Ramlibacter pinisoli: one gene and its partner. The protein of the gene in region 2 interacts with the protein of the main gene of each other region in a pairwise test. Links are inferred from orthologs where the notes say so. Each region holds a gene or a part of one and is shown on either strand. Other genes may lie near its edges.

Region 1 (4,143 bases), on a different replicon or contig from region 2:
CCAGTCGCCATCGATGTAGCGCCGCTTCGACCACGGCATGTCCGTCGCCACGACCAGCAGGCCTGCATCTTCCAGCCTGGACTTCAGCAGCCGCGAGCCGGTCTCCTGCGCGGAACCTGTCTTGCCGTGCAGCAGCAGCACGCCCGTGCCTACAGCCGCCTGGGCCTTGGCCCCGCAGGCCAGCAACACGCCCACGGCGCCCAGCGCCTGCCGGCGATCCAGTCGATCGATCATGCCTGTCCCCTCCTCGCGCCGCGCGGGCGCCACCTCAGTCGTAGACGATCTGCGCCGCCCCGTTGTCGGCCTGCGCCATCCAGCTGGCCAGCGCCGCGTCGGTCGGGAAGAAGCGGGCCTGCTCGCCCAGCTGCAGCTCCGCCGTCGCCGCGTCGCGCCGCAGCGCCAGCCGCACCGGCAGCCCGCGCACCACGTCGCCCTGCTCCGTCTGCTCGCGCCGGGCCGGGAACTCGCGCACCAGGCGTTGGATGTCGGGTGCCTTGCCGTTGACTGCCACGCGCAGGAACTTGCCGAACCGGCAGCGCGCCGTCGCCAGGTCCCAGGCCTGCTGGATCGAGAGCCGGAAGCCGCCGGTGAAGCGGTCCGGCTGCAGCTTGGCCTGCACGATGACCAGCTCGTCGTCCTTGAGCAGGTTGCGGTGGGCGTTGATCACGGCCTCGTCGGCGGTGGCCTCGATGGTGCCGCTCTTGTCGTCCAGCTTGAACAGCGCCAGCTTGCCGCGCTGGCCGTTGATGACGCGGAAGTCGGTGATGATGCCGGCCAGCAGCTGCTGGTCGCGGCTGTCGACCAGGTCGTCGACCTTGGTGCGCACGAAGCGCCGCACCTCCAGCGCCACCTCGTCGAAGAGGTGGCCCGACAGGTAGAAGCCCACCGCCGTCTTCTCGAACGTCAGCCGCTCCTTCACGCCCCAGGGCATGGCCTCCACCAGCGGCGGCTCCTGCGTGCTGGCGGCATGCGAATCGCCCATGTCGAACAGGCCGCCCTGGTGGGCGTTGGCCTCGGCGGCATTGGCGAAGTCGAACGCGCGGTCGATCGAGGCCACCAGCGCAGCCCGGTTCATCTGCAGCGCATCGAAGGCGCCGGCCTTGATCAGGGCTTCCACCGTGCGCTTGTTGATGCGGGTGCGGTCGACCCGCACGCAGAAGTCGTACAGGCTGGTGAAGGGGCCGGACGTGGACCCGGACGAGCCGGCCCCCTTGCCTTCGCGCGCCGCGACGATGGCCTCGATGGCCTGCTGGCCCGTGCCCTTGACGGCCCCCAGGCCGTAGCGGATGACCTTGTCGGTGACCGGCTCGAAGCGGTAGCCGCCGCGGTTGACGTCGGGCGGCTCGAACGACAGGCCGAAGTTCTTCACCGCGTCCTCGAACAGCACCTTCAGCTTGTCGGTGTTGTCCATTTCCACGGTCATGTTCGCGCAGAAGAACTCGGCCGTGTAGTGCACCTTCAGCCAGCCCGTGTGGTAGGCCAGCAGCGAGTAGGCGGCGGCGTGCGACTTGTTGAAGCCGTAGCCCGCGAACTTCTCCATCAGGTCGAAGATCTCGTCGGCCTTCTCCTGCGGGATGGCGTTCTTGGCCGCACCGGCGCGGAACGTCTCGCGGTGCAGGGCCATCTCCTCGGCCTTCTTCTTGCCCATCGCGCGGCGCAGCAGGTCGGCGCCGCCGAGCGAGTAGCCGCCCAGGATCTGCGCCGTCTGCATCACCTGCTCCTGGTAGACCATGATCCCGTAGGTCTCCGAGAGCATGTTGGCCACCAGCGGGTGCGGGTACTCCACGGTCTCGCGGCCGTGCTTGCGCGCCACGAAGCTGGGGATCAGGTCCATCGGGCCCGGCCGGTACAGCGCGTTCAGGGCGATCAGGTCCTCCAGCCGGGTGGGCCGCGCATCACGCAGCATGCCCTGCATCCCGCGCGATTCGAACTGGAACACCGCCTCGGTCTTGCCGTCGGCGAACAGCCGGTAGGTGGGCGCATCGTCCAGCGGGATGGCCTCGAAGGTGAAGTCCTTCTGGCTGGCGTGGCGCTGGCGGATGAACTCGCGGGCGATCTCCAGGATGGTGAGCGTGGCCAGGCCCAGGAAGTCGAACTTCACCAGGCCGGCGGCCTCGACGTCGTCCTTGTCGTACTGGCTCACCGCCGAATCACTGCCCGGCTGCTGGTACAGCGGCGTGAAGTCGGTGAGCTTGCCCGGGGCGATGAGCACGCCGCCGGCGTGCATGCCGACGTTGCGGGTCATGCCCTCGAGCTTCTGCGCGAAGGCCAGCAGGGTCTTGACCTCGTCTTCCTTGTCCAGGCGCTCGGCCAGGATCGGCTCCTGCTGGATGGCCTCGGCGATGGTGATGTGGGTGCCGGGCTTGTTGGGAATGAGCTTGCTGATGCCGTCGCAGAACGTGTAGCTCATGTCCAGCACGCGGCCGACGTCGCGGATGGCCGCGCGCGCGGCCATGGTGCCGAAGGTGGCGATCTGGCTGACCGCCTCGCGGCCGTACTTGTCCTTGACGTACTCGATGACGCGGTCGCGGTTGCCCTGGCAGAAGTCGATGTCGAAGTCGGGCATCGACACCCGCTCGGGGTTCAGGAAGCGCTCGAACAGCAGGTTGTACTGCAGCGGGTCGAGGTCGGTGATCTTGAGCGCGTACGCCACCAGCGAGCCGGCACCCGAGCCGCGGCCCGGCCCCACCGGGCAGCCGTTGTTCTTGGCCCAGTTGATGAAGTCGCCCACGATCAGGAAGTAGCCCGGGAACCCCATCTTGAGGATGGTGCCGATCTCGAACTCGAGGCGCTCGACGTAGCGCGCCATCTGCTTGTCGCGCGCAGCCGCGTCGGGGTACAGCTGTGCCATCCGCTCCTTCAGCCCCTCGTGCGAGGCGAAGCGGAAGTACTCGTCGATCGGCATGCCGTTGGGCGTCGGGAAGTTGGGCAGGCGCGGCTTGCCCAGCTCCAGCACCAGGTTGCAGCGCTTGGCGATCTCCAGCGTGTTGGCCACGGCCGACGGCACGTCGGCGAACAGCGCCTCCATGTCGGCGGACGGCTTGAACCACTGGTCGCGCGTGAACTTGCGTACCCGGCGCTGGTTGGCCAGGATCTCGCCCTCGGCGATGCACACCCGGGCCTCGTGCGACTCGTAGTCGTCCGGCGCGGTGAACTGCACCGGGTGGGTCGCGACCACCGGCAGCTTGAGGTTGGCCGCCAGCTGCACCGCCGCCGCCACGTGGCGCTCGTCGTCGGCCCGGCCGGCGCGCTGGATCTCCACGTAGAAGCGGTGCGGGAAGACCGACGCCAGCTCCAGCGCCACCTGGCTGGCGCGCGCCTCGTCGCCCTGCGCCAGCGCCTGCCCCACCGGACCGGCCTGGGCGCCCGACAGCAGGATCAGGCCTTCGGCCAGCTCGCGCAGCCACTCGAACCTGCAGGCGGCCTGCGCCCGCACCACGTTGCGGGTCCAGGCGCGTGCCAGCAGCTCGCACAGGTTCAGGTAGCCGACACGGTTCTGCACCAGCACGAGCACGCGCGACAGCGCCGTCTCGTCGGTGCCGACGCCCTGCAGCAGCAGCTCGGCGCCGACCAGCGGCTTCACGCCCGTGCCGCGCGCGGCCTTGTAGAACTTGATGGCCCCGAACAGGTTGTTCAGGTCGGTGATCGCCAGGGCCGGTTGGCCATCGGCGGCCGCGGCCTTCACGACGTCGTCGATGCGGTTGGTGCCGTCGACGACGGAAAATTCGGTGTGCAGGCGCAGGTGGACGAACATGGTTCCGATTGTAGGAAGGGCCATGGCGCCGCCCTTCGTAGAATTCCCGGATGGACGCCGTGTTGAATGTGTCGGGCTATCGATTCGCCCGGCTGGACGAGCCGCAACACCTGCGTGACCTGCTGCACGCCGAGGCGTCGGCATTGGGCCTGCGGGGCACCATCCTGCTGGCGCACGAGGGCATCAACCTGTTCCTGGCCGGCCACGCGCCGCAGGTCGACGCGCTGCTCGCGCTGGTGCGCCGGCAGCCCGGACTGCAGGCCCTGGAGGCCAAGCGCAGCTGGTCGCGCGCCCAGCCGTTCCGCCGCCTGCTGGTCAAGGTCAAGCGCGAGATCATCCGCATGAACCAGCCCGCCATCGCGCCGCAAGCCGGCCGCGCGCCCGCCGTC
Region 2 (3,067 bases):
GATGATTCAGGCATGAACCTCCATCAGTTCCGGTTTGTCCAGGAAGCCGCCCGGCGCAACCTCAACCTGACCGAGGCGGCCAAGGCACTCCACACATCCCAGCCGGGGGTGTCCAAAGCCATCATCGAACTGGAAGAGGAACTCGGCGTCGAGATCTTCGCCCGCCATGGCAAGCGCCTGAAGCGCGTGACCGAACCGGGCCAGCACGTGCTGCGCAGCATCGAGTTGATCATGCGCGAGGTGGGCAACCTCAAGCGCATCGGCGAGCAGTTCAGCGCCGAGGACAGCGGCACGCTGTCGATCGCCACCACCCACACACAGGCCCGCTACGTGCTGCCGGTGCCGGTGGCCCGCTTGCGCGAGGCCTACCCGAAGGTGAACGTCAGCCTGCATCAAGGCTCGCCGGACCAGGTGGCCCGGATGCTGATCGACGAGGTCGCCGAAATCGGCATCGCGACGGAATCGCTGTCCGACTACCAGGAACTGGTCACCCTGCCCTGCTACGAGTGGCAGCACGTCCTGGTGATGCCCCAGGACCACCCGCTGTCCAGGAAGGAGCGAGTGACGCTGGAAGACCTGGCCGCCGAACCGATCATCACCTACCACCCTTCGTTCACCGGGCGCACCCGCATCGACACCGCGTTCGCGACGCGCAAGCTCCAGCCGCGCATCGCGCTGGAGGCCATCGACTCCGACGTCATCAAGACCTATGTGCGCCTCGGGCTGGGGATCGGCATCGTGGCCGAGATGGCCGTGCGCGATGACGGGCAGAATGCCGATCTCGCGGTGCGGCCGCTGGGGACGCTGTTCGGGCAGAACGTGGCGCGGGTCGCGTTCAAGCGCAGTGCCTACCTGCGCAACTTCGTCTTCAAGTTCGCCGAACTGCTGTCCGACCGGCTCGACCGGAACCTGATCGCCAAGGCCATGACCGGCCACGTCAATGACTATGAGCTCTGACACCCTCGTCGCTCGCACGCCCGCCGTGCGCACCAAGCTGCCCGCCGTCGGCACGACCATCTTCACCGTGATGTCCGCCCTGGCGACCGAGACGGGCGCCGTCAATCTCGGCCAGGGATTCCCCGACTTCGAGTGCGACCCGAAGCTGGTGCAGGCCGTGACGGACGCGATGACCCGTGGCCTCAACCAGTACCCGCCCATGACCGGCGTGCCGGCCTTGCGCGACGCGGTGGCGGCGAAGATCTCGGCCCTCTACGGCCATGCCTACGACCCGGCGACCGAGATCACCATCACGGCCGGCGCCACGCAGGCCATCATCACCTGCATCCTGGCGGTCGTGCGGCCCGGCGACGAGGTCATCGTGCTGGAGCCTTGCTATGACAGCTATGTGCCCAACATCGAGCTGGCGGGCGGTACCGTCGTCCGCGTGCCGCTGGTGCCGGGCACGTTCCGCCCCGATTTCGATCGCATCGCGGCGGCCCTGAGCCCGCGCACGCGCGCCATCCTGGTCAACTCGCCGCACAACCCCAGTGCCACCGTGTGGAGCCGCGAGGACATGCTGCGCCTGCAGGACCTGCTGGCACCCACCGAGGTTCTCCTGATCAGCGACGAGGTGTACGAACACATGGTGTTCGACGGCCAGCAGCACCAGAGCGCGTCGCGCTTCCCGGGGCTGGCTGCGCGCAGCTTCATCGTCTCGAGCTTCGGCAAGACCTACCACGTGACCGGCTGGAAGGTGGGCTACGTGGCGGCGCCCGCCTCCTTGTCGGCCGAATTCCGCAAGGTGCACCAGTTCAACGTCTTCACCGTCAACACGCCGGTGCAGCACGGGTTGGCAACCTACATGGCCAACCCCCAGCCCTACCTGGACCTGCCCGCCTTCTACCAGCGCAAGCGCGACCTGTTCCGTGCCGGACTGCAGCGCACCCGGTTCCGCCTGCTGCCCAGCCAGGGCAGCTATTTCCAGTGCGTCGACATCTCCGCCGTCAGCGACCTGTCGGAACAGGAGTTCTGCCTGTGGCTGACGCGCGAGATTGGCGTCGCGGCCATCCCGCTGTCAGCCTTCTACGGCGAAGGCTTCGACCAGCGCGTGGTCCGCTTCTGCTTCGCCAAGCGGGACGAGACGCTGCACACGGCCCTCGACCGACTCGCCCGCCTGTAGCGGGCCCGATCAGCCGGCCGTCCGGCCTTCGATCAGCTTCACCAGCGCCCAGAGCGTCCGGTTCACCGGCGTGGCGACGCCCAGCGCTGCGCCGCGGCGCACGACCAGGCCATTGAGGTAATCGATCTCGCTCGGCTTGCGGCGCGCGAGGTCCTGCGCGGTGGATGAGAACTGCGTCGGCATCGTCTCGGCGATGCGGTGCACCGCCAGGTCGATGTCGCCCGGCACCTGCACGCCCTCCGCATGGGCGACGGCAAGGCATTCCGCCACCGCGTCGCGCATCACCTCGGGAATCCCCTCGCAGCGCACGTTCTCGCCGTAGGGGCGCTGCGCGATGGCCGACACCGCGTTGTACGCGCAGTTCAGGATCAGCTTGGTCCACAGCGCCCCGCGCACGTTTGCGGACACCTCGGTCGGCACACCGGCGGCAACCAGGGCACGGGCGACCGCCTCGGACCGCGCCGATGGCTCGATCACGAGTTCCCCGCGCCCATGGTGGCGCACGTGGCCCGGGCCCGCCATCTCCGAGGCGACGTAGACGACCGCCGCGGCGACGGCGTGGTGCGGCAGGACCAGTCGCAGGCGGTCGGCGTTGTCCACGCCGTTCTGCAGGCACAGCACGAGTGCACCCGGGGCCAGGTGGCCGGCCAGTTGGCGTCCGGCGGACTCGGTGTCCATCGACTTGACACTGAACAGAACCAGGTCCGCGCCTTGCACGACGGCCGCGTCGGTACTCGCCCGCACGCGGACCTGCTCGTCGAACTGGCGGGTTTCCAATCGCAACCCGGTCTGCTCGATGGCCGCCACGTGGCTCTGGCGTGCGACGAGCGCAACGTCATGACCAGCCCGCGCGAGCATGGCGCCGTAGTAGCAGCCGACGGCGCCTGCGCCCATGACCGCAATCTTCAGGTGTGCATCCATGCCGCGATTCTAGGTAGGACGAATTCA

What was found.
Region 1: the proteins of GON04_RS15290 (region 2) and dnaE interact in binary tests that used the Escherichia coli proteins (3 or more experiments, as listed by UniProt). The link is inferred for Ramlibacter pinisoli from one-to-one orthologs.

What each region holds. Positions count from the first base shown.
Region 1 is NZ_WSEL01000003.1:442,460-446,602, forward strand. What follows is about bases 69-4,143. They hold dnaE (DNA polymerase III subunit alpha), read right to left. Parts: upstream 3,755-4,143; coding sequence 269-3,754; downstream 69-268. Other genes in these bases: GON04_RS03295 (alpha/beta hydrolase), read right to left, coding at 69-234; GON04_RS03305 (sulfurtransferase), read left to right, coding at 3,805-4,143. Outside these bases: more of GON04_RS03295, read right to left, coding at 1-68. UniProt on the Escherichia coli protein: DNA polymerase III is a complex, multichain enzyme responsible for most of the replicative synthesis in bacteria. This DNA polymerase also exhibits 3' to 5' exonuclease activity. The alpha chain is the DNA polymerase catalytic subunit.
Region 2 is NZ_WSEL01000009.1:169,747-172,813, forward strand. What follows is about bases 34-3,032. They hold GON04_RS15290 (pyridoxal phosphate-dependent aminotransferase), read left to right. Parts: upstream 34-946; coding sequence 947-2,119; downstream 2,120-3,032. Other genes in these bases: GON04_RS15285 (CysB family HTH-type transcriptional regulator), read left to right, coding at 34-957; GON04_RS15295 (ketopantoate reductase family protein), read right to left, coding at 2,129-3,028. Outside these bases: more of GON04_RS15285, read left to right, coding at 13-33. UniProt on the Escherichia coli protein: Shows aminotransferase activity with methionine and histidine as substrates, and to a lesser extent also with phenylalanine.